One region of the Alteromonas sp. ABH4_453 genome, then DNA from elsewhere that is predicted to be linked to it. Evidence: predicted binding sites of a transcription regulator. Region 1 holds the regulator's gene; each other region holds the start of a gene.

Region 1 (10,506 bases):
ATAAGCCAGTTTGCGAGCCCAGTAAAGGCTGGCATTACTGCACCAAATACCATGATAAGCCCGTGTACCGTAGTCATTTGGTTAAAAAAGTTAGGCTCAACTATTTGCAGGCCAGGTTGGAACAATTCAGCGCGGATCACCATGGCCATCGCACCACCAACTAAAAACATAATAAAGGCAAACCACAGGTAAAGTGTGCCTATGTCTTTGTGGTTAGTAGTAAACAACCAACGCGTTATCCCTTTAGGAATATGATCGTGATGTTCATGGTCATCATGTAGGTGACCGTCAATTACTTGATCACTGTGAGGCGCAGAGGTATCTGGCGAAATAACTTCAGTTGCTTTGCTCATTGTCTGCTCCTAATTACCGTTTGCCACAGCGTTGACGTCTTTGGCCTGAACTATGTCGCCAGTATTATTGCCCCACGCATTGCGCTCGTAAGTCACTACCGCTGCAATTTCTTTAAGGCTTAGCATTTTGCTAAACGCCTGCATAGCCGTACCCGACTTACCATGAAGTACAATATCAATGTGACCTTGCTGATCTTCTAACGCCATTTTGCTGCCTTTTAATGCCGGGAACACGCCAGGTAAACCTTCACCATTTGGCATATGGCAAGCTGCGCAGGTAGTGTTGTAAACACGCTCGCCAACTTTCATTAACTCATCCATCGACATATTCATAGAAAGTAGGCGTTGCTCTTCTTCTTTCGCTTTGCGAACAATTTCTTCTTGTTCGCCCATCCATTTATCAAATTCAGCAGGCTCTTTAGCAATCACCACAACCGGCATATAGCCGTGGTCTTTTCCACAAAGCTCTGCGCACTGTCCGCGATAAATACCTGGCTCATTCACCTTGGCCCAAGACTCGTTAATAAAGCCGGGGTTGGCATCTTTTTTCACAGCAAAGTCAGGAACCCACCAAGAGTGAATAACGTCATCTGAAGTAATAAGAAAGCGTACTTTTTTTCCAGTAGGGATAACCAATGGGCGGTCAACTTCCAACAGGTAGTTATCTGTTTTTTGAAACTTGTTCTCTATTTGCTCGCGTTGAGTAGCAAGCAGAGAATAAAACTCTACGTCGCTGTCCATATACTTGTAGTGCCACTTCCACTGTGAGCCTGTTACTAGCACAGTCATGTCTGGCTCAGATGTGTCTTCCATCGCAATCAATGTATTCGCTGCAGGCACAGCCATAAAAATAAGAATAAGAAAGGGGATAACGGTCCAAGCAATTTCAACTTTCACGTTCTCATGAAAATTTGCTGGCTTCGCGCCACGCGACTTTCTGTGCAGATACATCGAGGCAAACATAACCCCAAACACTACAACAGCAATGCCAACGCATATAAAAAACATCAGCATGTGGAGGTCGTAAACCTGGCCACTGATGTCGGTGGCACCGCGTCTTAAATTAAGTGAAGAAGCCTCTTCACTGACTTCTTGGGCAAGAAGCAAAGGAGAAAAAAGCAAAAACGGTATTGTTGAACACCATTTTGCGAAAACGGTCGTTAGTTGTTTCACTCAGCACCTCCGTAATAGCAAGACCAAGAACGCTGATTATTTTGCGCGATGCCCTACCAAATGGTTTGCGAACGATTGACCCATCACCTCAACTTGTAAAACAAATTCAGAGCCATTGTTATTATTTTGTTAACCTCTGTCTAAGAATTGCGCAATAATGTCGTGCCGTCTAGTCTTTTCTGTTAAAAATTTAACGAAGCGTTCAATTTTTAACCATTCCCGTGGCAGCCTTACGTTACATATTGGATGGAAAAAGAAATGAGCATGTATTAAGCGAGAATAAAATCAAACGTACATTTTGAACAACACAAAGGTTCTACGAGCAATCATTTGATCATAAAATCAACAACTAATAGGTTGTTAATATTTATTTTCAAACAAACTTTAGAATAATGAATGCATATTCAGTAGTTCATTCACAGGCAAAATACGCGTAATACACTTTCTGATAGTCATGGTTGGGTTCGTTTTTTAAAGGCGGGCTTAGTCACCCTAACTCCAGAAAACTGGTAGAAATAAAGCAATAAAAGGCATAAAAAAAGCGGCTAGTGCGCCGCTTTTCGTTGAAGGTGTTAAAACCTTACATCCAGTCCGCGTTTCTTATAACGCCTACTGCAATCCCCTCAATAGCAAAAGGTTCGTTGGCTAGGTCTACTCGAATAGGTGCGAATTCTTCGTTTTCGGCATGAAGTAATACTTCACGACCACGTTTCTCTAAACGCTTTACCGTAACATCTTCGTCTACACGTGCCACAACGACCTGGCCATTGTGAACATCGGTGGTGCGATGCACAGCAAGAAGATCGCCATCTAGAATACCGATGTCTTTCATACTCATGCCGTTAACACGCAGTAAAAAGTCTGCTTGAGGTTGAAACAGTGCAGGGTCTACCTTGTAGTGTGATTCTACGTGCTCTTGCGCCAAAATTGGCTCACCCGCCGCCACACGACCAATGAGAGGTAGGCCTTCTTCTTCAGGTACGTCATTTTCGAGAGGAATATTGAGTTTAATACCCCGAGAGGTACCCGGCAGAATTTCTATCACGCCTTTACGCGCCAAGGCTTTCAAATGTTCTTCTGCTGCGTTGGCAGAACGAAAACCAAGTTGACGAGCGATTTCCGCACGCGTAGGCGGCATCCCCGTTTCTTGCATGGTGGTTTTGATAAGTTCTAAAACTTCGGTTTGTCGAGCTGTGAGTGGGCGCATAAAAGACCTGTCTGTTCATACAGTTCCTGTAAGTATATACACCTAAAACTAAATAACAAGCACTTGCCGCGTCTTTTGCTATAAGCAATAGACAGCGACAAGTGTATTACCCTTATTTCACAAGAAGGGCCATGTTCGGATTACCTATTTGAAGCTCTACTTTGCCGGCATTGTTCTTTCGGGTACGCATACCATCGACATGATTAATGCCAATGGAAGGGCTAAGCCAAATGACATGTCCATTGCTATCTATTTCAGTGACTCGGTAAGCAACGTTGTCATAATATCCATACGATGAGTCATATTCTTCAGCTTGGTAAATGCCAAGTATTGATTGATTAGACGATGTCGTTGGAATGACGGCTATATTTTGAAGATCGAATGTAGGCGTTATGGCGTCTTTAAGTACTAAGGCGTCATTTGTTACGTCATAAATATTTATTCTATTGTAGTTTCTATCTAAGCATGCAAACTCAGAGGCGTCGTCGCCATCAGCATTAATTCTTATCAATTGACTACAAGAAACATCTAGTTCATTCAGTCCGACAAACTCGCCATCTTGCATTGTATAGAGCTTTAATGATTCATAGCCACTAACAGCAAAAAAGTGTTCGCCATTATTGGTGAGCTCAGCGACAGCATCTATTGAAAACTCATTGATGACAGAGTCAATGAGCACTTGGTTCTCAATATCGAATGCTTTGAGTCGATTGTTTTCAACAATGACCGCATCAACAAAATTATCGTCATTCACGTCTACAGCTTCGATGAGTGAGACTTGGCTGTTTTGATTTTGGCTCAGCGACCACTGAATTGAGTTATCTGACAACTTAACTACGTTGAATGATGTATTGCTATTCAAAGCTCCTGTGAATAATTCACCCACGCCATCATTGTTATAGTCAGTAACAACGGGTCTGCTATAGTCAAAAACATCGTCGCCAAGTTCGTCGCTAAGGGTAATCTCATTCTCCGTGTTAACTGACAGCACCTGAATTGATGTGTAGTAGTTAGTTGTCTCACTAACAAAGACAGCTCTTTCATCATTATCACCAAAAGGGGCCCAGCCGGCAGCAAAGTAATTAGAAGAGTGTGCTTCCGCTCGTATATCTGATAATACGTAGTCGCCCTCAGCATCTTGCTGTGCAACCTGAATTTCGCTGTCGCCAGTCCAGATTATTTCGTTTCGGCTATCGTTATTCAGGTCGCCGATTAAAAGCGACATACCGCTATACGTATTGTGAATAACACTCCACTGTTCCGAAATTTGACCACCTTCAAGCGCGAAAGCTTTCACCTCTCCCCACTGGCACTCAGAAATTACAAGCATTCCTTCATTGGTCTGGTCATCTTTGCTATAGCTCAAATCGCAGATATCGTTATGCTCAGCTGTCGCCAAATTACTTTTCGACACCGCAGAGTAGACTGAAATATTCTCCCAACGGTCGGCACCAATGATTTCATCGACACCGTCGTTGTTCATGTCTCCGACAGCGACGTAAGCGTCGCTAAACCCATTGCCATAAAGCCATTGATTGGCGCCGCTATTAATATCGAATACGTAGCCATTGTTAGTCACCAACTCGATAGACGCGTCGTCGTCTACATTACCAAAAGAAATGGTTGATACACCATCGACATCGAACTGCTGCAACTTTTCACCAGTTGTCACATTATGAATGGAGATAGACGTCGCACCGTAATAATAATCGCCGTGAAGGTATGCAATTTCTTCTATACCGTCGCTATTAATATCGTAAAGCCATCCTGACGTTATTTTATCCTCTGCTACAAATACAGTCTCCGCGTTGTCGTTCCGATCTTTAATAACTGACAACCCTTGTTCAGTAAGGATATAAATTTCATCATTGCTATCACCGTCAGCATCTTGGGTATAAACGCCTTTAATTTCTCCTCTTGTAGGTAATTTGTAAGGGTACACATAGGTATTTTCTAGTTTATTTCCGTTTAACGAGAAGGCGCCCACGTTTCGGTGATTGACCGATATGAGTTCATTCACACCCTTGATTGAGGCAATCGCAAAACCTCTATTATAAATCGGTGTTATTGAAGTTGTGCGGGCAAACGCCGGCGCTTTATCTGCATAAGCAGTTATTTCTACGGTTTGTAAGCTCTCTTCGCCATCCAGACTCGCAAAGCTAAAAATATAGGTTTGCGCATTAAACAGTTGACTGTCGGGCACCTGCCACGTTAGTAAGCCGTCGTCGTTTAAGGTAACTCCTGTAGGTGCAGCGACAAGCTGGCCTGCAACATCACTATTAATTTGATCGGGGTCGGTCATACTTACCGTGAACTCGACGTAACCACCGGCAGTTACCGATTCAGGCATATTGGAGACGACAAGTGTCATTGGAGAGTCACTGATAGTGATAAACACGGGTTGTGATTCAACGATGTTAACACCGTCAGACACTACCATAGTTACTTTCAGTTCATCGCCGAATACCGCGTTATATGCAGGCAGAGTGCTACCGCTAACCCCCTCTAGAACAACGTTATTAATGTACCAGCGGTAGGATACTGACAAGTCAGATTCAGGCGTATCAGAGTCGTAATAATACCCCTCATCAACGGTTATATCGTCAGACGTGTAAACAGGGTCATAAGCATAATAATAGGGTTCACCAGCAACGGGAGGCGCTGAAATAGTTTCTATATCGGATAGAACGATATTCGCGGTATTACTACTTGCAAATGTCTCGATACTGCTGAAAAACACGCCAACATCATAGGTGTCATCCCCGTTCGTATCTTCACCATAGCGAACCGCACCTTGCATAATATCAATGCCAGCGGTTCTATTGCCTTTAACTACAAGAGAACCTTGGTAAGCATAAGGTAGCCCTCCTTCCTCTGAGAAGTAAGAAAAATCAAGCTTACCTTTTGAGCCAATATGCAACGTCCCCTCGAACTCAGAGGAGTACCCCACCCCATTAAAGCCATCAAAAGCAGTTCCATTTATTTTATAGGCTTCACCGTTAAAGGTAGCGGTCATGTACTGAATGAGTTCTTCGTTGTAGTACCCCGTGCGTGGGTCGTAACTTATTTCAGCTTTCATTAACCCTTTTAGCGTTGCACGTTGACTACCTCTCCCTATCGAAAGGCTCGTAAAATAGGATGTTGCCTCAAAATTGTCGTCATCTGATTTCGTAATAGCAACTGAAAATTGACCATCGTGATACGCGTTCAGATAATAGTGTAGACATTGATCATAATCGACGATTATGGTTCCAAGACCTGTGTCTAAATCAAGTTTTCCAGAGTACTTAATTGAGCCGCTATCTGAACATTGTGTAACGCCATCAATGTTGCCGTTAGCATCGACAAGTTCAGAAACTTCAAATATGTCAAGATAAGGTGAACTGGCAAGATCTTCGCCAAAAAGCGCAATATATACGTTTTGCACAGCGCTAATGTCTGCGATTGCAACGTTTGTTTCACCCGTATAGCTATTATCAGCATAACGCTTAGCTGCGGTGTCTAGCTGTGCTATAGAGTAGTCTAAGGGGTTCGATAAAATTTCTAATGCAGTCGGCTCTGGAGGCGGTGCTGGTGTTGGGTTAGTCGGAGAACCTGAACTCCCTCCACCACCACAGGCTGTGAGAGCTAGAATAGAAAATAGGCCACAAAAACCCAAGCGCGAAGTGTTCATACATCGTCCCTGATTTGTAAGGCATGGTGGCCTAACATCAGCCAAAAGTACGAAACACGCCTAATTTGTTTACAACAATAAAATATTCGGTTTTTATAACTTATCTTCGTTTGCCTGGCAATATCTCTGTTGCTTGATACACAACTCGCTAGCGTTTATCGACAAACAGCGACGGTCAATCGTCCCCCCAGACTACGCGATTTCGGCCTTGTTCTTTTGCCTTATAAAGGGATTTGTCAGCCGTTGATAACAGGGCGCTAAAGTCTGCGCCGTAGGTACTATCGACAAAAGTGGCTCCTATGCTGATGGTAAGGTTTATTTTATCGGTTTTATAGTTAACCACACTTTCTTCAACGGCTATTCGAAGCGCCTCTAGTTGCGTGTTAATTTCTTTTTTATTTTCCCCCAACATCACGATTGCGAACTCTTCACCGCCAAGACGGGCAACGACATTCGGTGAACCGTTTTGCTTGGATATTTTTCGAGCAACATTAATAAGCGCCTGGTCACCAGCGTCATGACCGTACGTGTCATTTACGCTTTTAAAATGGTCGATATCAACAATGGCAACACACGCGCTGTGATGCAACTTTGAAAACGCGACACACTCGTTAATGAATGCTCTTCGGTTATACAAACCCGTTAGTGAGTCAGTCATAGCTAATTGCCGCAGCTTTTCTTCAGCGACAGCGCGTGCATCTTCTAATTCTACTGCATAGAAAAGACCGGCTAATGCATCTAAAAGAGGCTGTAGAAATTTGGCATCTTCTGTAGAGTAGGGTTCAAACTTATTGGCCAAACCAATCATACCCACGACTCTGTCTTTGACTTTGATAGGTAAACCTAAAAAGCGGCTAATTCGCGGATGCCCTTGGGGAACACCTTTAGATTTCGGATGACTCCCAGAAGTATTACTTATCGTAATTTCTCCCGTTAAAATAGTGGTACCGAAGAGGTTATCAAAACTGCTGAAGTATAAATTTCGCTTTTTATACTCGTTATATTGTGTGAAGCTGCTGGTGTCCCATACGATTTCGGAAATGGCATGGATAAACAGCCTCGATGCATCGCCTTCATTTTTCATTTGCCCTACGAAAGCAAATTGACTGTCCGAAATGTCAATGAGTTCGGGCAATACTGTTTGACAGGCCATGGTTAAATCGTTGTTTTGAAGGTATGAAGCCCGGGTCTTATTAATAAATTGCAGGAGCTGAGTTTTCTTTCGCTCGTGAAGTTCACTTTCCATTCGTTGGGTAATGTCACGATGAATTCCGGCAACCCGAGTGGGTTTACCCATAATGTCAGATTCTACAGTTTTTCCATAGCTTTCGACCCAAACCCATGAGCCGTTAGTATGCTTCATGCGAAACGTAGTATTGAAAACCTTGCTCTTTCCAGCAATATGTTCGTGTAACTGCTTTTCTACTTTCACATAATCCGCAGGATGAATAAGCTGTCTGAAAAAGCGCGAGCTGGTGTCATAGTATTCATATTCAAGACCGACAATATCACACCAGCGTTTGTTCACTTGATTTACATCAGCGGTCAAATTCCAATCCCACGTACCTAACTCAGAGGCTTCCAATAGTAGCCGCATACGCTGGTTTGTTTTGTTGAGCTTGTCTTCCACATATTTTTGGTCGCTTGTGTCAAATAGAAATGCCTGAACGGAATACAACATACCGTCTTCACGAAAACTAGCCGTAGAGATCATACTTACCCAAATGGTACGTGTGGGCGTGGCAATTTGAAGACGACAGGTATGTGTCTCCACGCCCTCCATATGGGCCTGCATGGCAAACGTAAAGTCTCCCTCAGCATCTTGTGTTAAAACATCGCCAAGCTCGACTGCACCGCTCAGTAAATCTTGGGACGATATGCCCAAAACGCGCTCGCTATTTTTTGATATATGAACCAGTTTGAGCGACGTAGTATTTCGCCACGTTGCCAGAACAATGGGGGACTTTTCTATTAGCCCATGCTCACGCTTGAGTGCTTCGTGTTCTTTTGAAAGAGAAATATGCTGACTAACAAGCGTGCCAATTCGATCTAGAACTTCTAGATATTTCTTGTCAATTTCTCTTGGAACGGTATCAATAAGACAGACAGCACCAATAATCTCATCATTAATTTCAATGGGCGTGCCTGCATAAAAGCAGATGTGCGGCTCACCCGTCACTAGTGGGTTCTCTTTAAATCTTGGGTCTTCTTGGGCATTGCTTACAACGACTTGTTGACGCTTTTGCACGACATGGCTACAAAAAGCATGTTCCCTACTCACCTTGGAAAGTGAAGTCCCATACCGCGCTTTAAATACCTCTTCAGAATCACCAACAATGCCAATTAGCGCAATGGGCACTTTGTATGCTGCAGCTAACACCACCATAAGGTCGTTGAGATCTAATGGCACGTCGTCATTGAGCATAAAATCATCAATTGTCTTCAGGCGGTTTTGATCATCCACTACATCTTGCTCTTATTCATTAACCTTTATAAAAGTAGTAACAATCAAAGCTTATAGCAATTTAAATACTGCTAATGTTGCATTGCTAAAAGGGCCAGAGAGCCTTACCCTAAGTGACGCTACGAAAAATATAAAAACACAGACGCTTTTGAACTTCTTGAACTTACAGCTAGGTACGGAGTCTGTAAAACAAGCAAATCAATAACATTGGCTCATCGCGAGATTGCGATGCGATTGTGTTACACTTCACTCGTTTTTATTTCATAGGATTACATAATTCATGTCGTGGATGCGAAAAGCCCTTCTGTCGGTGTTTCATTATCCTGTTAAGTTACTGGTCAAAGCTCACAGTATTCCAGTTAACGTTGAAACCGAATTAGGAATAGATAAAAGCAAACCTATCGTTTATCTACTTCCCAACAACTCAGTGACAGATCAGCTTGCACTGAGAATGTCGACAAAAGCGCTAGGTTTACCTAGTCCTACAGATACGCTCACATTGGCAGGGCGAGAATATTCGTCGACGTTGTTCTTACGTAAAACCCAGCCTATTTTTCGCTCATCAGCCAAAGATACCGGGATTGAAGAGGTTTTCACTGACCTTTTTCATTTGCATAGAGATCATGAAAATTTAGATTTACAGGTTGTTCCTGTATATGTCACGTGGGGTCGAGCCCCTGGGCGCGGGAACCCAGGCTTAAGCGATTTGATTACGGAGGCAGCAGCACCAAGTTGGCTTCGCAAATTGTTCATCGTGCTATTTTTAGGCCGTGATAACTTCATTAACTATTCTAAAGCAGTATCAGCACGTGCAATGTCTAACCAACACGGCAGCGATCAAAGTATTGCTCACAAACTCGTGCGAGTAGCAAGTACTCACTTTCAGCGAAAGCGTCAAAGCATGACTGGCCCAACGCTGCTAGAGCGCCAAGAACTGAATAACAGTGTGTTAGGTTCAGATGCAGTGCGTCGTGCCATTGCTGAAGAGTCGCGAAGCAAAAAAGTGACTCATGAAAAAGCAAAGGAAACTGCACAGAGCTATATTACCGAGATTGCTGCAGATTACCGTGAAGGACTTATCCGGTTTGGTGACAGACTGCTCACACGCATTTGGAACAAGATTTACAACGGTATTAGCGTAGGCCATGCAGAGCGCATACGTGAGCTGGCCGCTAACGGCCACGAAATTATTTATGTTCCTTGCCACCGCAGCCACATGGATTATCTGTTATTAACTTACGTGATTTATCACGAGGGTATGGTAACGCCTCACATTGCAGCGGGTATCAACCTTAACTTTTGGCCTGTTGGCAAAATGTTTCGCCGAGGAGGCGCTTTCTTCCTTCGCCGGAGTTTTGCTGGCAACAAGCTTTACACGGCTGTGTTCAGAGAATATTTAGAGCTGCTGTTTAACAAAGGTTACTCTGTTAAATACTACCCTGAGGGTGGACGCAGCCGCACCGGTCGCTTGATCCCACCGAAAACTGGTATGTTAGCCATGACTATTCAAGCCATGCTTAAAGGCGTTAACCGCCCTGTAAGCATTGTTCCTGTCTACATTGGCTATGAAAACGTAATGGAAGTGAAGAGCTATTTGAACGAACTTAAAGGCTCTAAGAAGAAAAAAGAATCTAAC
Region 2 (10,506 bases), 110 kb from region 1:
AACACTTCACCCGGCTTGGGTTCATACATTGGGGTGTCTTTCGCGTCGACATAGGTAACCGCCTGCGAGCCATTTGCCGTTAGCATGTCGCCTATTGATTCTGCGTATTCAGAAGAAGTATTAATTCGAAGTTGTAGCCAAGCCATAGTTGTCGTTCGTTGGGACCTTTGCTAATCATTGTACCTTTGCTTTGCGATAAACAAAATGAAAGCAAGCGAAAAGCGTTACGATAGGTGTTATTTGTCAGAGTCAGCGGTGTTTTAAAGCCTTAACCTTTTTTTTACTGGTATGGATTCCAAATGCGCCTATAGTTATTTATTAGTGCGGTTCGATTGTAAAGCTAACCGGAGTCTTATGCGTTTCTTTATCTTTTTTTTGTGTGTTGTTGCCACTGCTTTGCCCACCAAAGCCCGCGAGTTAGACGTGGTGGTTGGCTGGAATAAGCCGCCTTATGTTATTTCACAAGAACACAGCGGCTTTGAAATTGACCTGGTAAGAGCCATTCTAGCGGAAATGGGGCATACGCTTTCGCCCATTTATGTTCCGTTTGGGCGCACAGCGCGACTTTTGAAAGATAACGCTGTGGATATAGGACTTACACAAAACGCTGCGCACAATGTGGATGATACTGTCCTTTCCGACCCATATATCATCTATCAAAATGTTGTTGTGACAAAAGCGCAGAGTCACTATGTTATCAATGATATTGATGATCTGAAGGGCAAGCGTGTCATCGGGTTTCAAACTGCGCAATCGGTATTAGGTGAAAAGTTCAAGCAAGCATTAGCGACAGAGTCAATGTATATGGAAATGGCAAGGCAAGACCGTCAGGTCGATATGCTCATGCTCGACCACGTTGACGCGATTGTTTTAGATAGAAATATTTTTAACTACTTCAAGTCTAAAAACAGCGCACATTATGATAAAGAGGAAACCGTATTCCACGAGTTGTTTCCTATCTCAATATATTGCGCGGCTATACCCAACCCAAAGCTGAGAGCAGAGTTTAATTCAGCCCTTCATCGCTTTATTGCAGATGGTCGATATCAATTACTGCTTGATGAATATCAGCTTGATAATCTGATTCACAAACTGCCAAAAACGCCAGCCAAACTGTGAATGCGTATTTTATCGTGTAGACAGTGAACCATTTCTGAGTCAACGTATATCAAACTAGTAATACGTTTATGTCCGTCATTTCTTACCTAGCCGTAGATAAGGCACGATGGTACAAAGGTCATGGCATAAGAACGCTCCCATGAAAACAATGCGTTAAGGAAAGCTCTATGTTGAAACAGTGGTATTTACTGGCTGTAACCTTGCTGTGCACCGCCTGTGTGTCGCAATCGCACTATGAAGATAGCGATAATAATAAGTGGCTAGATCAGCCAGCATACCTGCAGGTGCAGGCTATCGCTAATGGCGATACTACATCGGCAGAGTTGGTCAGTGGTTATCTAGCGCGAATTGAGCAGTTAGATAAAAAGCCCAACAGCGTTTTAGCGCTTAACCCAAATGCATTAGCTGAAGCTAAATTAATCGATAAACAAATAGCCAGTGGAGCGGCATTAGGCCCGTTAGCCGGTATCCCTGTACTTTTAAAAGACAATATTGAGAGCGCAGAAATGCCTACAACGGCAGGTTCGATGGCGCTAATTAATAACAATACCGGGCGAGACGCCCCTGTTGTGGCGAAGCTAAAAGCAGCAGGTGCGATCATTTTAGGCAAGACTAACTTATCTGAATGGGCTAATTTTCGTTCGGAATCATCGATAAGCGGTTGGAGTGCAGTAGGGGGGCTAACCCGTAACCCGCACATTTTATCTAGAAGCGCATGTGGGTCGTCATCTGGGTCGGGCGCAGCAATGTCACTTCGATTAGCCTCTCTTGCCGTAGGTACTGAAACCAATGGCTCTATAATCTGCCCAGCATCTATTAATGGAGTAGTGGGCTTTAAGCCAACCGTTGGGTTACTGTCACGAACCCATATTGTACCCATTTCATTTAGCCAAGATACTGCTGGACCCATGACCTCTAACGTTCAAGACGCATGGCTGATGACGTCAGTTATGGCTGGTGAAGACGTGAACGATAGTGCAACTGAAAACACGGCGTCTCAACGCCCTGCTATGCCTTCATCTAAAATGCTGGCAACAGATTTAAAAGGCAAGCGCATTGGTGTTGTTAGGTATCGTCAAGGTGACAACCCTCACGTACTAAAAGTCTATGAAAGTGCGCTAGAACAGTTAAAAGCATCGGGGGCTACACTGGTGGATATTAGTGATTTTTCTCAGCCTGACTCCTTTTGGGCCGACTCTTATAATGTTTTACTGAGTGAGTTTCACCACAGCATCAACGAATATTTGTCGGGGTCGCCGGCCGGCATCCCTGTAAGAAATTTATCTGAGCTTATCGCTTTTAACAGCCAAACCGAGCGAGAGCTAGCATTATTCAACCAAGATATTTTTGAAAAGTCGCTAGACGCGGCGCCTATTGATAGCGAAGCGTATCACAGCGCCCTAAGTCTTATTCAAGATACAGCGGGCAAAAATGGTATTGACGCATTGCTAGCAAAACACAATGTCGATGTATTAGTTGCACCTTCAAATAGCCCGTCATTTTTAATTGACGGTGTGTATGGCGATCATTCGCCAGCGGGTTTCATTGGTATAGGCTATCTAGCCGCTGTAGCGGGGTATCCCCATCTCACAGTACCAGCGGGTGAAGTGAAAGGTCTTCCAGTAGGCATTAGCTTTATCGGTGCTAAGTGGAAAGATGAAGATGTGCTAAAGATAGGTAAAGTCTTTGAAGCTAAACATGGCTTTTTCATTAAGCCAGGTCTTTTACCTACACGTTTTGATGACCCGAGCTTAAAGGGCATCCAGAATGGACTAAATGAGAGCCGCTAGTTAAAAGCACGTGGTTTGAATGTGTAGTCCGTTAAGCAGTATTGAAACTAAAAAGCCCCCGATACTTATCGGGGGCTTTTCTGTTTATGTATGCTATTTATGTAGCTGCGAGTGATGGTTTAGCCTGGCTTTTTAACCCACGCGCTACACCAGCCATCGGCGTTAACCAGCTTGTTAGGGAAAATGTTACAAGGGCGATATTGTTCGCCATCGGCTCCCTGCACGTACATGCAGTTTGCACATTTTGCACCTTCAACGGTTGAAGACGGTGTGTAGTTTAATGCTTTCGCAGTTGGGTCATCAGCGCTCAATTGTTCTTGAGCTTGTGCGCGTAACGCTACACCACCTAACGTAAGACCGATAACTGTAGAGCCCGACAGTTTTAAAAAGTCACGGCGATTTACAGATTTCATAACATTCTCCTTAAGAGATAGAAACGATAATGATTCTTTTTTATTCAGCACCTTAAACGCAAAAACCTGCCCAAAGAGGCAGGTTTTGTGTAATGTTTAAATACTATCTCTTTTTGAAAAAAGATCGAACGAAATGTCTTATTTTCACTTGATCTAGATTAAATAAACTTCAGAGTAATAATACCCGATAGTAATTATGAGACCCTTCTATCTGCTACAAGTTCATTTTTTAGCTAGGGGGACTCCGGGTTTGGCGTAGGCAAACCGTGCAACACGCGTAGTGCTATGATAGCTATCTAACCCAGAAATGCAGGCAGTGTTTGCTTTTTCTATATCGGCGTATCCGTCTTCATCAATAATGCCCTCTGGCATATGAAGCTCTTGGATTTCTCCAATAACCATTTCGGTTTCGTTAAGCAGTTTTAAATGTTGCGCCACCTTTAAGCCCATCCTGATCTCGCTTTCTTTAACAAACGGAGCACTAAATGACTCGCTAAACTGCGGCGTTAAACCCACTGCTTCAAATTCGCTCTCATCTGGGGCATAGCGAGCAGATGTTTGGTGCGCTTTGTCTACCCAATCAGTCGACACGTGATTTAGCGTGTAAAAGCCTTGTTGCTTAATATTGCTAAGGGTATCTCGTACCACCGTGTGTGGGCGCATTATCATGCCTATAAGTGGCGGGTTAGCACCCACATGAACGATAGAGCTTACAATGGCTAAATTGTTGATGTTTCCGTTTGTGGTACCCACTAAAGTCGCCGACTTAAAGCCAGACAAGCTATTGACTAGATTAGCTCGGTATCGCTGTGCAAGCTCATCTATATCTTTGCGTGTAAACTGCTTAGTCATTTTCTCGTTCTGCCTCAATTTGAATGTCGTCACCATGCTGATAAGTGGTCAACTCTATGGGTTGACAGCACACCTGACAGTCGAGTACTTGGACTTGACCCACATCGTTAACCTCATCTATCTCAACGTCGTTAGGCGCCATACAGTAAGGGCAGGAGAAGCCCATGGAACGGGTTAAGCTCATATTTTATTGCCTTGTTAATCACGAATAGCCTTTATTACGTAATGCTAAGAGGAGTGGATTTTCCTAAACAGAAATCTTCCCGTTGTCTGCGATAAGAAGGTGCTGAAGCAATCGCAATAGCTGTGGCCATTACTAAGTGAGAGTTTTGATGATTGGCTCTGATAAACAGCAGAAAGGTGAATGAATAGAGGTGGTGTTGTGGCAAATAAAGTAGGAAACTGCCCGTGTTGTAATAGAGAAACGCGCCTGACTTATCATCACCTTATCCCGAAAAAAATGCACCGACGCACCTATTTCAAAAAGCACTTTAGCAAAGCCGAACTGCAGGACGGTATCTATATTTGTAGGCAGTGCCATAGCGGCATACACCGCTTTTATGATGAGATGACATTGGCCAAGCACTACTTCAATTTACAACGATTACTAGATGACGAGCAGCTTTCGACGTTCTTTCAGTGGGTGTCTAAACAGCGAGTTCGAGTTTAATAAATGGCTTGGATTAATAACGACCAGTAGACTTTAAATTTATTCGCTATGGATTTAATTTGATTAACTTGGCTGTATAAATATACACTGTTGGTGTTTTCATAGCCAAAGATTCCTCATGCGAAAAGATTTACCGCCACGTTATTACCTCACACATTTTCACGAGTTCCTTAAGTTCTTTGAAGGTGCTAACAGCATGCTTTTAAGCGATGAAGCAGCTGATTTTGTTGAGCGCTTTAACGTATTAGACGATGACAAAAAATGTATTGTAGTGCGCGCTGCAAATCGAAAGTATGCGGTTATTGACAGAACCCAGTTTAACTACAGTGAAATCAACGAACCGCAAGCACAAATAGATTGGCTCATTGATAGCGGGTGGTTTGGCGACCTTTCGAACGCATCGCTTAATGATATCGCCGGCGTTCTAACCAAAGACGCGTTGCTGACACTTCTTGCTGAATACGGCAGTACGCAGGGGCTAGCATCTCTCACTAAGCCGAAACTTGTGACGTTACTTAATGAACATATCGGTGCTAGAGGCTGGCCCGAGAGCTTTTCGCTAAACAACTATCTAGTGTGTTTATTTGATAACGCGCTTCGCTATTTGCTGTTTATCTATTTCGGTAATACCAAAAGCCGTCTGAATCAGTTTTCTATGCGCGATCTCGGTGTAATGAGAACCCGCTCCGATTCGGTAACCGATACAGCGCGTTTCGATACCAAAAGCGACGCAGAAGCCGCTTGGTTTTACGCAAATCATTACAGTCAGTTAGCCTTTTATAACGATGATATGTTAATTGCCTTAGCCGAAGGTGACTTTCCTATAACAGAGGGTGTGTCAGCCAGTTTCTACCGCGACCAGCTGCTTTACGCACTAGGGCTCAAAGTGTTGGCTTTCGATAAACCCAAAGGGTTAGGCATTTTAAAACTAGCTCAAAGCGATAAAGCAAAAGAAAAGTGGCTAAGGGAGAGCTATAAAAACGGACAAGAAGATGACGTCAAACAAGCACTAGAAGAAATTATCGATAACCCTCAATCGGATACGCTGTTAGCCTTCGCCGAAGATTTTTATGCCCGTAAATACCATAAAAAACGCACCAGCACGGTTACCGATATGCTTCGCAATGCCAGCCGAACTTTGGATATTGATGTAAGCCAGAATCAGCAAGTAGAGCGTGGAGTGTTAGCGCACTATGCTCGACATGGAGTAGAAGGATGGCGTACAGAAAATCGATTATGGCGCAGTTTATTTGGTCTTACTTTTTGGAAGCAACTTTACGAAGAAGATACGCTGGTAACAGAGTTTGACCGAAGGCCACTATCGCTTAAGCAGAATAACTTTTACGCCAAGTTTGAGCACAGTATTGAAGCACTACTGCTTGCCCTTGACAGCAAAGAGAAACTGCGCTTTCACATTCATAAAATGGCCACAATGCACTATGGCAAAGTGAACAGCCTGTTTATGTGGTCAAGCCATTTGCTTACGCCTATAGAAGCGCTAATTGAGCATGGTTCGCTAGACTCTATTTATGCTTTACTTCGCATGATGTGCAAAGACTTTGAGAGCCTTCGAGATGGCTTCCCAGATATTATGGTGTTTGACGATGCGCTTCGCTTTGAAGAGATAAAAGCGCCGGGCGATCAGCTTCGTCGAAACCAGCTGGTTTCTATTCAGCGTTTGCAGCAAGCTGGATTTGACGTTGCGGTGACAACAGTGAGATGGATACGGGACCCTGCTCAGCCCTATGTGGTAGTAGATATTGAGACTACTGGCGGTAACAACAGTTATAACCGCATTACCGAAATAGGTATGGTTAAATTAGTCGGCGGTGAAGAGGTAGACAGGTTTCAAACCTTATTGAACCCGCAGCGCAGAATCCCTAGTAATATAACCCGTCTTACTGGAATTTCAGACGACATGGTGGCAGATGCGCCGCTGTTTGCCGAAGTCGCAGAGCAGGTGGAACGATTTACCGAAGATGCCGTATTTGTTGCCCATAACGTGAACTTTGATTATGGGTTCATTAAACAAGAGTTCGCGCGGTTAGAGCAAAACTTCAGACGCCCTAAAATGTGCACCGTTCGCGAAATGCGGCGTACCTACCCAGGGCTGCCATCTTATTCATTGGCTAACCTAACTAAGCACTTCCATATAGAAATGGAGCAGCATCACCGAGCGCTCAGCGATGCCAAGGCTGCAGCCGAACTGTTAAAGCTGGCGTTTGAGAAAGATGATGAATTAACGGGCCTGTCGTCGAATTAATAACGTTGTTATTGAAATTTTAAGCATGCGAACACTGAACAAAATGCGCGTAAACTCAGTATTGAGTTGAGTTATAACGTGCATATTGAGATGTAAGACATGACATTAACTGAAGAACAAGAATCACGAATTATTGAAATGGCGTGGGAAGATCGCACGCCGTTTGAAGCGATTGAGCGTTTATACGGGCTTCCGGAGAAAGACGTAATAAAACTCATGCGTAAAAATCTTAAACAAAAAACCTTTAAAAATTGGCGAGAACGGGTGTCAGGTCGAAAAACCAAACATGCGAGTTTACGCCCAGAAGGTGTGGATAGAGGCTATTGCCCTTCGCAGTACAAATATAAAAGTGCCAACAAGTAGCGTTGAATAAATATCTGTTTGACGTTACTGGTTTAACAAGCTGAATTAACTTCACTTCTTAGGCGGAGTAATAGTACTAATGGGCAAAAGGAACGCGGTTAACTGCTGACGCATGGGGGTAGGAAAAACTATTGTGTTTTCTGATTGCAGAATACTCTTAGCGTGGTGAACCTGACGTAATAGATTTTGATAGGTGTCATTGCTTTGCTGTATTGCCTCTACCTTACTCATCATTAATTCAATAAACTCGGCGGGCGAAAAACTGTCATGTTTTCTAATCTCAAAGGCTAGCGCCTTGAGGACATAGGCTTCCCACTCGTTTCTGTAGCTCTCTTGTAAGCGTTCAGGATAAAGCGTTAAGTCAGATATATCCTGTGCTAAGTCTACAATATCAAGAGGATCATCAAAGAGGACACGAAACGCTAGAAGCGCTTCATCAGAGAGTCGAGAAATGGGAAGTTTTTCTTTGAACTGAGCATAGCGGCTTGGCACAAGAACACCTTCAAATTACTAATATTAAAGTCAAACAAAACGAGTTTACGCGCTGTATTAGACTAAAGTTTAATAAACTCAACTTTAAGTTTAAAGTTCAAGAGATTAAAAATACGTAATTTGCGGTAACTGAACTCACAATGGCGACAAGCCGTAACTAATTATGCACTGTTAAAGTGTGTACGCGTTCTTGCTGTTTGGCCCATCATTTGATGGGCCTTTTTTATGCAGTTTAAGTGCCCTCATTTTGTCGGTTTCGGTAAAGAATGCGAATTTGAAGCGCGTCAGTCATTCAACTTTTAAAGGAAAGCTTTACGCCGGCCAGTAATCTGCTGACGCTATCTACGACGTCAGCTCTGACAAACCATTCTACATCATGCTTTTCAGACAGCACGCCGCTTACCTCTAGTGAACCGCCGTGCCCAGTTCCCAAAAAATCTTCAATTAATTCAGCGCGTTCACCAAAGTTACTGTCTATGTAGGAATAGTATGCGAAGTATTCGATAGGATACGATGTGTTTAAAGCGCTTGCTGCGAACGCTCCGCTGGTGCCCACGACAAGTTTCGCAGCACTTTCATCGATACGCTGTACCAGTTCTAAAAAGGCGGTATCTTTATTGTTTAATCGAAACCGATATTCGGCACGAGCAAATGTACCATCGAGCATCTTTTCAAAACTGGCTTCGTAGCTATGTCGTTGCCCCATCTTGGCCGAATATTCAATTTCGAAATACTCATCCTCTCCGCCAATATTAAAGGCTGCAGATGCTTCAGCATTCGCAAGTTGACCAACGACTATTTCAATAGCGGTGTCGTTTTGCAATTGCCTTACATGACGTACCCCCGTTATCCAACCATCTTTCGACAAGCCGGTGGAAGAAACACGCCCTTTGTAAGTTGGAATAACGCCTAACTCAGTTTTCCCCGAATCGGTTTCATGCCTCAAGTACAGTCGCCTTGCGTAGAGATAATCAGTGGTGTCGCTGCCGAATGTATTGTGGCTTGATGAAAAGTCATCGCCAGTCACCACAAAGCTGTTTACTGACCACGCAGAAGTGATGGCAACAGAGGGGTAGTAACGCAGTCGATATTGTTCGCGGCTTGGGCGGTTGGAACGATTATCGTAACGAATCTGAATGTCTAGCTTCTGTGAGAAGGTGGGCGCTATTTGTTCTCCCTGAGCGTGAGTTCCTGCAATGGCTATTAGCGGTAAAATAACTAAAAAAGGATTTCGCACCTGTCTAATCCTAAACAACATGATTAAGTAGTTTATACATTAAATCTAATTAACAACGAATAGCGGCTTAAGGAAAAAAATACAAAAAAAAGCCGGCAGGGATGCCGGCAATAAGTGGAGTGGGACTCCAATGAGGGTAAAACACACAAAAGCATTAAAACTCAGGGAGATGTCTTAAAACTTGTATGCAGTATAGAACCAGTTTTTAAATAAGAAAATCGTTAAAAATTGATTGTAGTAATCGGAAAATTAGAATGTGCTGAATAGCGAATAGCGAATAGCGAATAGCGAATAGCGAATAGCGAATAGCGAAGAAAGAAAATTGGGCTACACAAAAAACAGCGTGTAGCCCAAAGGGGGGGGATTAGGCTAAGCCTAGCTTCTTTTCTAGGTAGTGGATATTAGTTCCACCCGCGAAGAAGTTTTCATCGGCCATAATGGCGCGCTGAAGAGGGATATTCGTTTTAATTCCTTCAACCACAATCTCTTCAAGGGCGTGGCGCATACGAGCAATCGCTTCGTCGCGGCTTTCACCATAAGTGATAAGCTTACCAATCATAGAGTCGTAGTAAGGAGGCACGTGGTAGCCCGCGTAAATATGCGACTCCCAACGAATACCTAAACCACCTGGCGCATGGAACATATCAATAGGACCAGGGCTAGGAATGAAGGTTTGTGGATCTTCTGCGTTAATTCGACATTCAATAGCGTGGCCACGAATTTGAATTTGCGACTGATCAATTGACAGTGGCTGACCGGCTGCAATGCGAAGCTGCTCTTTAATAAGATCAACGCCTGTGATCATTTCAGATACTGGGTGTTCTACCTGAATACGAGTATTCATTTCAATGAAATAGAACTCTCCGTTTTCATATAGAAACTCGAATGTACCTGCTCCGCGGTAGCCAATTTCGATACAGGCTCTGCGGCAGCGATCGCCAATCTTGGTGCGCATTTGCTCAGAAATACCCGGTGCTGGGGCTTCTTCAACTACTTTCTGGTGGCGACGCTGCATTGAACAATCACGCTCACCCAAGTGAATAGCGTTGCCTTGGCCATCGGCTAATACCTGAATTTCAACGTGACGTGGGTTTTCAAGGAATTTTTCCATGTAAACCGTTGAGTTGCCAAATGCAGCGCCAGCTTCCGCTTGCGTTGTTTCAATGGCTTTAATCAACTCGGCTTCGCTGCGCACCACGCGCATACCACGACCACCGCCGCCGCCCGCAGCTTTAACGATGATTGGGTAACCAATGCGCTTTGCAATCGCTTTGTTGCGCTCGGTGTCGTCTGTTAGCGGGCCGTCA
Region 3 (10,506 bases), on a different contig from region 1:
CCACTTCTCAGGGTAAAGCTTCTTTACTTTTTGTATGGGGCGCAAGCTTCGTTCTGCGTTACTCAATGCTTCCCGACCTATTTTATCTACGCTGGTATGCACGTTAGTAGCATGTAATACATGTTGAAGCGGCAGTCTGTCAGCGTGATGCATGAGCACACCTGTACAGGCAATAATAGGGAAAGGGTAGGTAGACTGCAGATGGTTGTAGTGCGCAAATCTCTGATGATCCTGCCCGTCTAATAGGCGCTGAGCACCAATATAGGCATCAATGCTGGAATGCTTTTGTAGCCACTCAGCCCAATGCTTGTCGTGGGCCTCTTTTCCGTTTGGTAGCCAAATGAATTTGCAATGACGAATGGTACGCAAGTCCCACTCGGCCAGTTGATATTCACCTTTCTCAGAACGACGCCTCGCGTTAGTAATAATTCGGCATAGCTCGCTATAGGCCGCTTTGTTCGGGCACAACAGCACAAAAGATAAAGTGTCATCAAATACGAAGTAACTCCCCACAATAAGCTTAATAGGTAGGCCTTGATGTTTAATTTCATCAAAAGCCCTTACCACTCCCGCTACTGAGCACTCGTCAGTAATGGCAAGTGCGTCGTAACCAAGGAAAGAAGCGGTGGTAACAAGCTCTGCGGGGGATGAGGCACCGCAAAGAAAGCTATAATTGCTTTGGCAAAAGAGTTCGCTGTATTTCATGGTATCGCTTTTACCTCTACTTTTTCTTTAACCGCGTACGGCTAGCAAAAAAGGCCATGTACCCACCAGCGGCTCTCTTCGTCTTTGAACACTAACAGCCTTACGCATTGCTCAGTTTGTGCGATGAAATAATCACGCTTTGCTGGGCTGTCATGCCACCACTCGCTATGTAATCGCACGGGGCCAAAGCAAATTTGGGTAGCCTGAATAAGCGGTTTAGGTACATCAAAGGTGAAGGTGGGCGCAATGTCACTGCTATAAGCATAATTATCGATGCAGCTACCGGCGCTCGACTCAGTCATCGTCATATATTCAAACTGGTGGCTGTCGGCAGCGCGCGGTTGAAACGTACTGTTATCGCCTAGCTTCGCGTTTAAGCGCCCAATTAATTGCTTCTGTGCAATATCGTTAAACCTGTCGCTAAAAAAGTCGTCATTCTGCGTATCCATTTCTTCGAACTGCTGACAGGTAAGCGCAATCGCTGTGGCAGGCTCAGGTAACTCCAAATTCTCAGTTTTAAGGCTAAATAACGGTAGCCAACTCTTCACCGAAGACTGAGGCAGTGCAGAGTGAATATTAATATCCATTACAGGTGCTTCTCTAAAATGAATATGCACACTGATGCTGGATGTATATAAGTTTCTTGCCCGTAAATAGTGTGACAAATGCTCAAACTGCTGCGTGACAAAAGGCGTTAGGTGCTGCGTGTTTTCAATATCAAAAGGCAGTAAAGTAAAGTTATCAAAGTGCTCTAAAGGCCTAAATAACGTAACGCGTGGAAAAGTTTCTCCCCTTAACGCAGTAAGATACATAATAGTGTTATTGTCAAAGCGCCGCCCCAGCTCTTGTACCGGCATGGCCAGTAGTTGGTGTACGCAGGAAACGCCCACTCTTGCCAACGAGTCAATGACCTTGGGTGACAAAGCCGTAATAGAAAGCGGGCATGCACTTAGGGCTTTTTTTATATCATCGGGCGTATGTAGGTAGGTATTAAATTTATGAAGCGCTAATACTTTTGCGGCCTCAATTGTCCATGCGCTAGCAAAATGATAGCGAATATCTGCCTCTGCCAGAGCTTGAGTTAAAGTTTTCCACAGTGGCGTATGACCGCCATAGTAATGGATTAGGTTATCTAGCCTTACTGCCAGACCATTTACGCCATTCGAATGAATGTGGCTGTCTAATACGATGTCAGAAGCCAGTGGATAAAGCCGATGTGCTAACTGCGTCAGCATATGCTTTTCGGCTTCTTCACTGAATGGCAGAATATGCACGTAAGGGCATAGCGCCGCTGCTTGGGCAAGTCCATGACCAATTTCAATGCCTTCTTTTTTCGCAATATCATTACACTGGGTAATTTTGTTCGTTTTACTGCAATACACAGCAATAGGTGTATTCGACGGTAATGAGGAAGAACTTCCGTTAGCTTCGCTTCTAGGGTCGTTTCTACGATCGCTTTTTAGCGCTTGCCGGTGCGCATGATTAGTTTTAGCAGCTTTAATGTGGCTGTCCAAGGTAAGTTGGTAACAGTAAATATAAGCCCACAGCATCATTAGCTCACAGAGTGTAATGCCTGATTGGAAAGCGTGTTATGTGCCATGGCCCATTTAATGGCGTGATTGTCAGGGGTCCAATGATGAGAAATAACAATGTTATCTTTGGGCCACCCATGACGCTGTTTGCGTATATTCACCGACAAGGCGTGGGGTTTGCCAAGTAGCGCAATATCTAAAGTGATGGGCAATGAGCTGTCGTTTTGATTCGAAGGAGTGGCTTGTGAATCACTTAAGTTGGCCTTCGGAGAACCTAACTGTGATGCCTGCTGTTGCGGTGGAGTATACAGCAAGCACAGCGCGTCATTATGCGTTGCCGCTACCTGTAGGCGTCGTGCTTCTTTTTGATTTACAGCATTGCTCCACAGCACTACGCAATGGCAAGCCGTACTTTTTAAACATTGCTCTGCTGCCCACAACGACTCTTGTTCAGTGCTTGGTTTTACCACCAGCACTTGTTGCGCTTTAAGCCCTAGGTTTTCTAACCACGATGACTGTAGTAGCCCGGGAGGGTTAATAAATACTACCAGTTTGTGTGTACGGTGTTGGCATATAACCCGTTTAAAGAGTGAAAGTTCACCCACGCCGGTTAACGAAGAGATACGAACAAGGCCTGTAGATGCAACGCCACCATTAAGTGCTTTATCCAGACACGGAAAACCTAGCGAAAACTTAGCTTCACTTTGCTTCTGATCTCTGGCCCGCCAAATATGCGGATGGTTATTAAGCACAGATAACGATTTATTCATGGCACCCAAAATAAACTGTATTTTTATACAGTATTATAGGGCAGCAATAACCCTTTTCAAGACAAAAGGTTTTTTGCTTGTTGGTTTAAGGGCTAACTTACTGATTAGTTTGAAAAGGTAAAAAGATTAAACTTTTAAAAGCGTAGGGATTTGGACTAGGGTCGCTGATCTTACTACATAGCAAAGCAGGCGACCCTGTCATACAGTTAGCGCTGTATCAGCGCTAACAAGGAGAGTAGAGTAGAACGTTACTCTTCAGGTGATGGTTCTTTTGAGGCCTTTGCTGTAGTACCGCTTACAGTTGCTGTAACGGCTTGGCAAAAAGCAATAAATCCATCTGCGGTATTTTTTGCCCACACCATGCGAACGTTACTAGGTAGAGCCTTTACCACTTCACGAATTTCCTCAAGCGTTACTTCTTCATTCTGCAACGCTTTATTTAAAGACTCTTCAAGAGACATACCTTTTTCACAACAAGCCATAATAATGCTTGAAAAGTTGCGCATAAGCGAGTGCAGCGCATTGTATTGAGTTTGGTCTATAAGGCGGCTTTTATAGGCACTTTCAATACGTGCAGTAAGATTTTTCTCCAACGCATCTGTAACAAGAACGAGATTGCGATAAGCATACGTAACCTTATTGCTGGTCTGTTTGTTTGAGTGGCGCAACAGCGCCAGTTCTTTCTGTAAGTTCTGCGCTCGCAGCACAAAGTAAATTAAAAACAGGATAAGTAATCCAATAACACCAAATGCAACGATCATGTTTATTGTGCCTTTTGTTCTTCTATAAACGTGTTGATGTTTTGCTCCAAGATAAACAGTGGAACTGAGCCGTTTTCTAACACGGCACGGTGGAATTTGCGCACGTCAAAACGCTCTCCTAGCGCTTTTTCTGCTTTCTTGCGAAGGCCTTTAATTTTGATTTCTCCAATCTTGTAAGACAAGGCTTGCGCAGGCCAAGAGATATAACGATCTATTTCAGTATTAACGTTGTGTTCTGAAAGCGCGGTGTTTTCCATCATATAATCAACCGCTTGTTGACGGCTCCAGCCCATGGTGTGCATACCGGTATCAACAACCAAACGACACGCACGCCACATTTCGTAGCTTAAGCGACCGAAGTTGTCGTACGGCGTTTCATAAATACCTGCTTCAATACCTAAAAACTCAGAGTACAGACCCCAGCCTTCACCAAACGCTGAAATATAGGTGTTACGACGTACCATAGGTAAGTCTTCAAGCTCTGCTGCCAACGATATTTGAAGGTGGTGGCCAGGCACCGCTTCGTGCAAGGTTAGTGCAGGCAATGCATACAAAGGGCGTTTATCAAGGGCATAAGTGTTTACCCAGTAATATCCTGGCTGGTCATCGCGGCTAGGATGAATATAACGGCCTGTTGTATATTTGGGCGCTATAGCCTCTGGTACAGGCGCTACACCGTAGGGCGTTCTTGGCAGATACTCAAAGAGCGAAGGAAGCTTTGCGTCCATTTTCTTTGCGATAAACGACGCTTCTTTTAGTAAATCTTCAGCGCTGGTGGCATAGAATTGCGGGTCTTCGCGTAAAAACGCAATGAAGTCGTTAATGTCGCCATCAAAAGCAAGTTCATCCACAATTTGCTGCATTTGCGCGCGAATGCGTTTTACTTCAGACAAACCTAAATCATGGATTTCCTGAGGGGTCATATCCGTAGTGGTGTAATGCTTGGCTCTATTGGCGTAATACGCCACGCCGTCTGGCCAGTTATTCGCGGCTATATCTTCACGGGCATTAGGAATGTATTCCTCTACCATGAAGTCGTAGAACATTTGATACGCAGGCAACACACTGCTGTTTATGGCAGCTTTGCCTTGCTCCATTAATGGTGATTTCTGTTCGGCAGTAAAGTACTCAGGAAAACGGGTAAACGGAGAATAAAAACCACTGTCTTCAGCCTTTTCAACAACGTAAGACGCCACTGAGTTCTCAAACCCTTTCAGCACGACTTTAGGTTGCGTGTAGCCTTCTTTTAGCGCTTGTTTCATGTACGCAATTTGTTGGTCAAAATAAGGTTTCAGCGCGTTTAGGCGGCTTATGTAGGCTTGATAATCTTCAACGCGCTTAAACGTAGATAAGTTAGGAAGCGAGGCCATGGCACCATGAAAACCATACTCTGAATTGATAGGCACTAGGTGAGCGCGATACATATACTCGTCCACATAGTTAGCTAAACGATATTGTTGCATCAGCAAGGCAATATAAGCGTCAGTAGAGATATTTTCTTTTTTATATTGGCTTAAGGCTTTTTGAAACGCGCGCCATTGTTCATTTTGTGCTTTCAGAGCTTTGGGAGAATTATCTGGTAATACGTGAGCGAGTGAAGTATCGCCTTCGCGAGAAGCTAGAAGCGGGGAAACCGAAAGCTCATACTGCCAAATGTCATCAAGTAGTTGGTACAAGCTTTCATCGTCAAGGTCCTTTGCAGATGAACTAACGCTGCAAATAAATAGTAATGCAGCTAACAGATAGCGATACATAAGGGTCTCCGGTAACCTTTACCGGAATGATCCGGCGGTTACTCTTTCGTTGGTGTATATATTGGACTAGGGAAAGCCGTTACTTTATCAGATTTATTTTCTAATTTAGTAATTTTGGCTGTTCCTTTTTTATTTACGGCGTCAATGCGTAAAACGTTGTGCATAGGAATATACGTTTTTGTTACTTCAGAAAATTCGGCTTTTAACCTTTCATGGCTAGGATCGACAACAACGCTCGTATGGGTATCCCATACAAAGTCGCCTATCTCGATAAAGCCAAATAAAGCACCTTGTATAAGGGTTTTTACATATAGCTCGTAGCGTTCTCCATTGCTGATGAACTGAACGCGGTAAAGAATATCGTCTTTCGACATGGGTGCTGCTCTTCACTAAAAATATAGATACTCCCGGAAATTGCTCCGGCGTTTGGCCCACAATTTTACCTTGCTCCTAAAATGCGAGCAACGGTAGGAAACACATGGTAAACGTAAGCAGTTTAATGGTATTCCCCCTATTAACTGCGTTACCATGATGCACACTTAGTTATATGGTGAAATTAGAATGATAAAAAAACTCCTGATAGGTAGTGCAATGACAGCAATGAGCTTTGCTACTACTGCACATAACCACGCATCGACAGACAATGCTTTTAACCCTGATACACAGCGAATTAAATCACATCTGTTTTTCTTAGCAGACGATTTACTTGAAGGTCGTGATACTGGCTCTCGCGGTCATGAAATTGCGGCGCTTTATATTGCTACCGAATTTGCCAAATATGGTTTGAAGCCGGCAGGTACAGACGGCTACGTACAAAACGTATCGTTTCGTAAAGCCAATCTGGTTCAAGAGTCTCCTAAGTTTACCTTCACCCAAAACGGCGAGACCATTGATTTTGATTACCCAAAAGAGTACTTAGCTAGCCCAAGTTTGCTCAGCACAGAGGGCAATGTAAAAGGCGAAATGGTCTTTGTCGGCTACGGTATTGTAGCTGACGAGCTATCTCACAACGATTACAAAGACCTAGATGTGGAAGGTAAGATTGTTGTGGCCCTTGCTGGTAAGCCAAGCGACTTTCCATCAGAAGAGGGCGCTCACTTTGCATCTGGCTATCAAAAGCAAAAGTATGCGGTAGACAATGGTGCTATTGGCATGATCACTATCACAACACCTAAAAATGAAAAAGTGCGTCCTTATCAAAGCCGCTTGAACTACATCCATACACCGCGTATGGCTTGGTTAGACGACAAAGGTCAGCCTGCAAATAGCTTTTCTCAACTTAAAGGCGGCGCTTATATGAGTGAAGGTGCTGCGCGCAAGTTATTTGAAGGCGCAGAAAAGAGCCTTGATGACGTTTATGCAGTTCTTGAAGCTGACAAAGTACCGCAAGGCTTTGCATTAAACGGTGTGGTAGATATTAGCAAGAAGAGTGTTCACGACACTATTACAAGCCCGAATGTTGTGGGTATATTAGAAGGTTCAGACCCTGAGCTTAAAAACGAATACGTAGTTTTCTCTGCTCACTCTGATCACATTGGTTTTGCCAAAACAGTGAAGAAAGACAACATTAACAATGGTGCAATGGACAATGCATCGGGTACGTCTGTAATGTTAGAAACTGCACGCTTGTTTAGCGAAATGAAAGAAAAGCCAAAGCGCTCAATTCTGTTCGTGTCGGTAACCGGTGAAGAGAAAGGCCTGCTAGGGGCAGACTATTTTGCTCGTAACCCGACCGTACCTGTTACATCAATGGTGGCGAACGTAAACCTAGATATGCCAATTCTAACCTACGAGTTTGCAGACGTTATTGCCTTTGGTGCGAACCACAGTGATTTACAAGAATCAGTGGAAAAAGCGGCTGCTAACGCCGATATCGAGCTAAGCCCGGATCCATGGCCTGAGCAGGCACTTTTCACTCGCTCAGACCACTATGCGTTTGTAAAACAAGGTGTACCTTCAGTATTTATGGTGCCGGGTCTTAAATCTAAAGATCCTAACGTAGATGGCAGCAAGGTATTTGGCCAGTTCTTATCTACGCACTATCACAAGCCTAGCGATGATATTAATCAGCCATTTAACTGGAATGCGGCGGAGACGTTCACCAAAGTTAACGCGCAAATTGGTTGGACGTTAGCAAATCAAAAGAATAAGCCTAAGTGGAACGATCGCGACTTCTTTGGTAACACGTTTAGCAAGTAACATATATTTGCTCGACACTAAAAAGCAGCATTTTTATGCTGCTTTTGCCCCTCAAGCAGATATTACAATTGTAGCAAGCTCGCCTATGCGTTGGCGATGACTGACCTATTGCAGGCATTAACCTTTCAAGGCCTGACAGAAAGTGCTATTTTTTCGCGTTAAAGTTGGCTTCAGTCAGAATATAAATTGAGGTAACTTTCCTTATCGGCTAGCACTTTTTAAAGATCACCTAATGAATAACGCGCATGAAAAATTAAGGATTAAATCATGAAGATTACGCTTTCTGTGATTGTGATCACAAAGAATGAAGAAGATCGAATATCACGTTGCTTAAGCTCAGTAACAAACATTGCCGATGAAATAATTGTCTTTGATAGCGGTAGTACCGACAAGACCGTTGAGATAGCTAAAAAATTTACTGATAAAGTGTATGTTACTGATTGGCAAGGCTATGGAATCCAAAAGCAAAGAGCGCTGGATAAGGCAGCGTGCGACTGGGTTTTATCGATCGATGCAGATGAGGAAGTAGATTCAAAACTTGCTCAAGAAATAACAAGTCTTTTAAATCAAGATTTTATTGAGCACAATGCTTATAAAATGAGATGGAAAAACATCATCTTCGGTAAACCCACTCGGTTTGGTAGAACTGCGAGAGCGTGTACTCGGTTGTTCAAAAGACAGGGTTCCAGATTTGATGAGGCTATTGTTCATGAAAAAGTAATTTTCGAAGGTGAGACTGGCATAATTAAAAAAGGCTTTTTAAATCACTACTCTATTCGAAATTTTGAGCATCTTCTTTATAAAAACAGACTCTACGCAGTATTGATGGCTGAAAAGAAATTCGCCAAAGGCAAAAAGAGTCATGGAATATTGCTGGCGGTTCTTAGAGGGCTAATCAATTTCATACAAATATATGTATTCAGGCTTGGCTTTTTAGATGGTAGCAGAGGGCTTTTGTACGCAGTAATTTATGCTCAGTATACTTTTAATAAGTATGCAGGCTTGTGGTCTCTCGAGCAGCAAAGTAAACAGTAGCTAATAGAATTAACTACGGTAGATGTTAAAACACTTATCAAAAGATGACTGCAACAAGAAAAGGCGCTCACATGCGCCTTACAAGTTAGTATCTATGACTTGCTTTACACAAACATCTGTTTAAACGCGGCCCATTGTTCATTGAATTGCTCGGTGGGTTTGCGAGTAAAGCCGCTGCGAATAAAGCCGTTAATACGTCCGTCGGTATAACAAATCATCATATTGGCAATAATCGCTTCATCGGCAGAAAGGGTTTTTCCTTCACGCAGCTTGCGTTCTCTTAGTACTTGCTTAAGCTGGGTTTCTAAACGCTCAAAAAGCTTGGCGATACGTGCACGTAGTCGGTCTTGCTCACCCATTAACGCGTCGCCGTTTAAAATACGGGTAATGCCTGGGTTCTTCTCTGCAAAGCCTAAAATAAGGTGAAGAATTAGCTGACAGCGCGTGAGCGAGTCTTTTTCTTCATTAACAATTTTGTTGATACGCGTAAAAAGCGTTTCTTCAATAAATTCGATAAGCCCTTCAAACATTCGCGCTTTACTGGGAAAATGACGATACAGTGCTGCTTCAGACACACCGACTTTTTCCGCTAACTTAGCAGTAGTGATACGTTGACCTGGGCTGGTTTCTAACATTCCAGCAAGTGCTTGCAGAATTTGGGCTCTGCGATTTGTTTTTTTGACAGCAGGCATGACGAAAGTGGTTCCTCCGCTACCGAGTTATAGCAACCCGGGCTCCATGTTAAGTTGGCTTACGCCAAAGCGTTTATATTTATCGTTTTTATTATCGACACTTAATAAGTATCTGTTAGTTTTTGTTGTTTAAAGCGCAACGTTCCGCAATGAGCACGAGCAGCTGCTCGGCTAGTGCATTTTTGCTGGTGGCAGGCAATCGTTTATCGCCGTCTTGCCATATTACATGCAGCGCGTTTTTATCGCTATTAAACCCCAGACCTTCAGCCGTTATATCATTTGCCGCAATCATATCTAGCTTCTTTTTAGCAAGTTTGCCGCGGGCATAATCTTCCACATTTTGGCTTTCAGCTGCGAAGCCTACGCAAAATGGACGGTCTTGTCTGTTAGATACAGTTGCTAGAATATCAGGGTTTTTAACAAAAGTAAGTGTTAACTCATCACCTGTTTTCTTTATCTTATTGTCAGCCACCGTGCAGGCCTTGTAGTCGGCTACCGCTGCGGTGCTAATAAAAATATCTGTAGAAGGGACAAGTTTTTCACAAGCGTTGAGCATTTCATCTGCGGTGGTAACATCAATACGATTACAATGCGTAGGCGTAGAAAGCGCTACCGGACCTGCAACTAGCGTTACTTTCGCGCCCGCTTGAGCCGCGGCTTGCGCAATAGCAAACCCCATCTTCCCAGAGCTGTGATTAGAGATATAGCGTACTGGGTCTAACGGCTCTCTGGTTGGCCCTGCGGTAATCGTTATTTGCTTTCCCGCTAGGTTTGTTAATGCTAATGCCAGCCCTGAAGTCTTATCTTCATTTTCATTTAATACATTGGCAATATCTACAGGTTCAACCATGCGGCCTGAGCCTACATCACCACAAGCTTGCTCACCACTTGCTGGGCCAATAAAGGTTACACCGTCTTCTTGAAGTGTAGCAATATTGCGCTGTGTCGCTGACGCCTTCCACATCTGCTGGTTCATTGCTGGGGCAATAAAACGTTTAGCGGTTGTGGCTAAATAAAGCGTTGTCAGTAAATCATCTGCCATGCCGTGAGCAAGTTTA

The links. The regulator LexA, encoded in region 1, represses DNA repair genes until DNA is damaged. The targets are predictions, from matches to a motif close to TACTGTATNNNNATACAGTA.
Region 2: the regulator LexA is predicted to act here: its motif matches at 4,915-4,934, upstream of ACXAGV_RS04445 (exonuclease domain-containing protein).
Region 3: the regulator LexA is predicted to act here: its motif matches at 3,021-3,040, upstream of ACXAGV_RS14460 (recombinase RecA).

Annotation. Positions count from the first base shown of each region.
Region 1 is NZ_JBSWXP010000002.1:110,346-120,851, reverse strand. It holds gene ctaD (cytochrome c oxidase subunit I) at 1-353, opposite strand, end outside; gene coxB (cytochrome c oxidase subunit II) at 363-1,526, opposite strand; gene lexA (transcriptional repressor LexA) at 2,107-2,733, opposite strand; gene ACXAGV_RS03925 (hypothetical protein) at 2,846-6,406, opposite strand; gene ACXAGV_RS03920 (sensor domain-containing diguanylate cyclase) at 6,582-8,870, opposite strand; gene plsB (glycerol-3-phosphate 1-O-acyltransferase PlsB) at 9,151-10,506, shown strand, end outside.
Region 2 is NZ_JBSWXP010000002.1:225,093-235,598, forward strand. It holds gene prmA (50S ribosomal protein L11 methyltransferase) at 1-146, opposite strand, end outside; gene ACXAGV_RS04415 (substrate-binding periplasmic protein) at 355-1,119, shown strand; gene ACXAGV_RS04420 (amidase) at 1,287-2,909, shown strand; gene ACXAGV_RS04425 (high-potential iron-sulfur protein) at 3,029-3,322, opposite strand; gene ACXAGV_RS04430 (flavin reductase family protein) at 3,545-4,174, opposite strand; gene ACXAGV_RS04435 (zinc ribbon domain-containing protein) at 4,167-4,358, opposite strand; gene ACXAGV_RS04440 (hypothetical protein) at 4,557-4,844, shown strand; gene ACXAGV_RS04445 (exonuclease domain-containing protein) at 4,963-7,107, shown strand; gene ACXAGV_RS04450 (TIGR03643 family protein) at 7,207-7,470, shown strand; gene ACXAGV_RS04455 (hypothetical protein) at 7,522-7,962, opposite strand; gene ACXAGV_RS04460 (hypothetical protein) at 8,255-9,199, opposite strand; gene accC (acetyl-CoA carboxylase biotin carboxylase subunit) at 9,564-10,506, opposite strand, start outside.
Region 3 is NZ_JBSWXP010000007.1:4,554-15,059, forward strand. It holds gene ACXAGV_RS14450 (error-prone DNA polymerase) at 1-705, opposite strand, end outside; gene ACXAGV_RS14455 (Y-family DNA polymerase) at 747-2,258, opposite strand; gene ACXAGV_RS14460 (recombinase RecA) at 2,258-3,007, opposite strand; gene ACXAGV_RS14465 (hypothetical protein) at 3,256-3,768, opposite strand; gene ACXAGV_RS14470 (DUF885 domain-containing protein) at 3,771-5,522, opposite strand; gene ACXAGV_RS14475 (DUF1820 family protein) at 5,561-5,896, opposite strand; gene ACXAGV_RS14480 (M28 family metallopeptidase) at 6,084-7,721, shown strand; gene ACXAGV_RS14485 (glycosyltransferase family 2 protein) at 7,989-8,756, shown strand; gene slmA (nucleoid occlusion factor SlmA) at 8,861-9,448, opposite strand; gene coaBC (bifunctional phosphopantothenoylcysteine decarboxylase/phosphopantothenate--cysteine ligase CoaBC) at 9,564-10,506, opposite strand, start outside.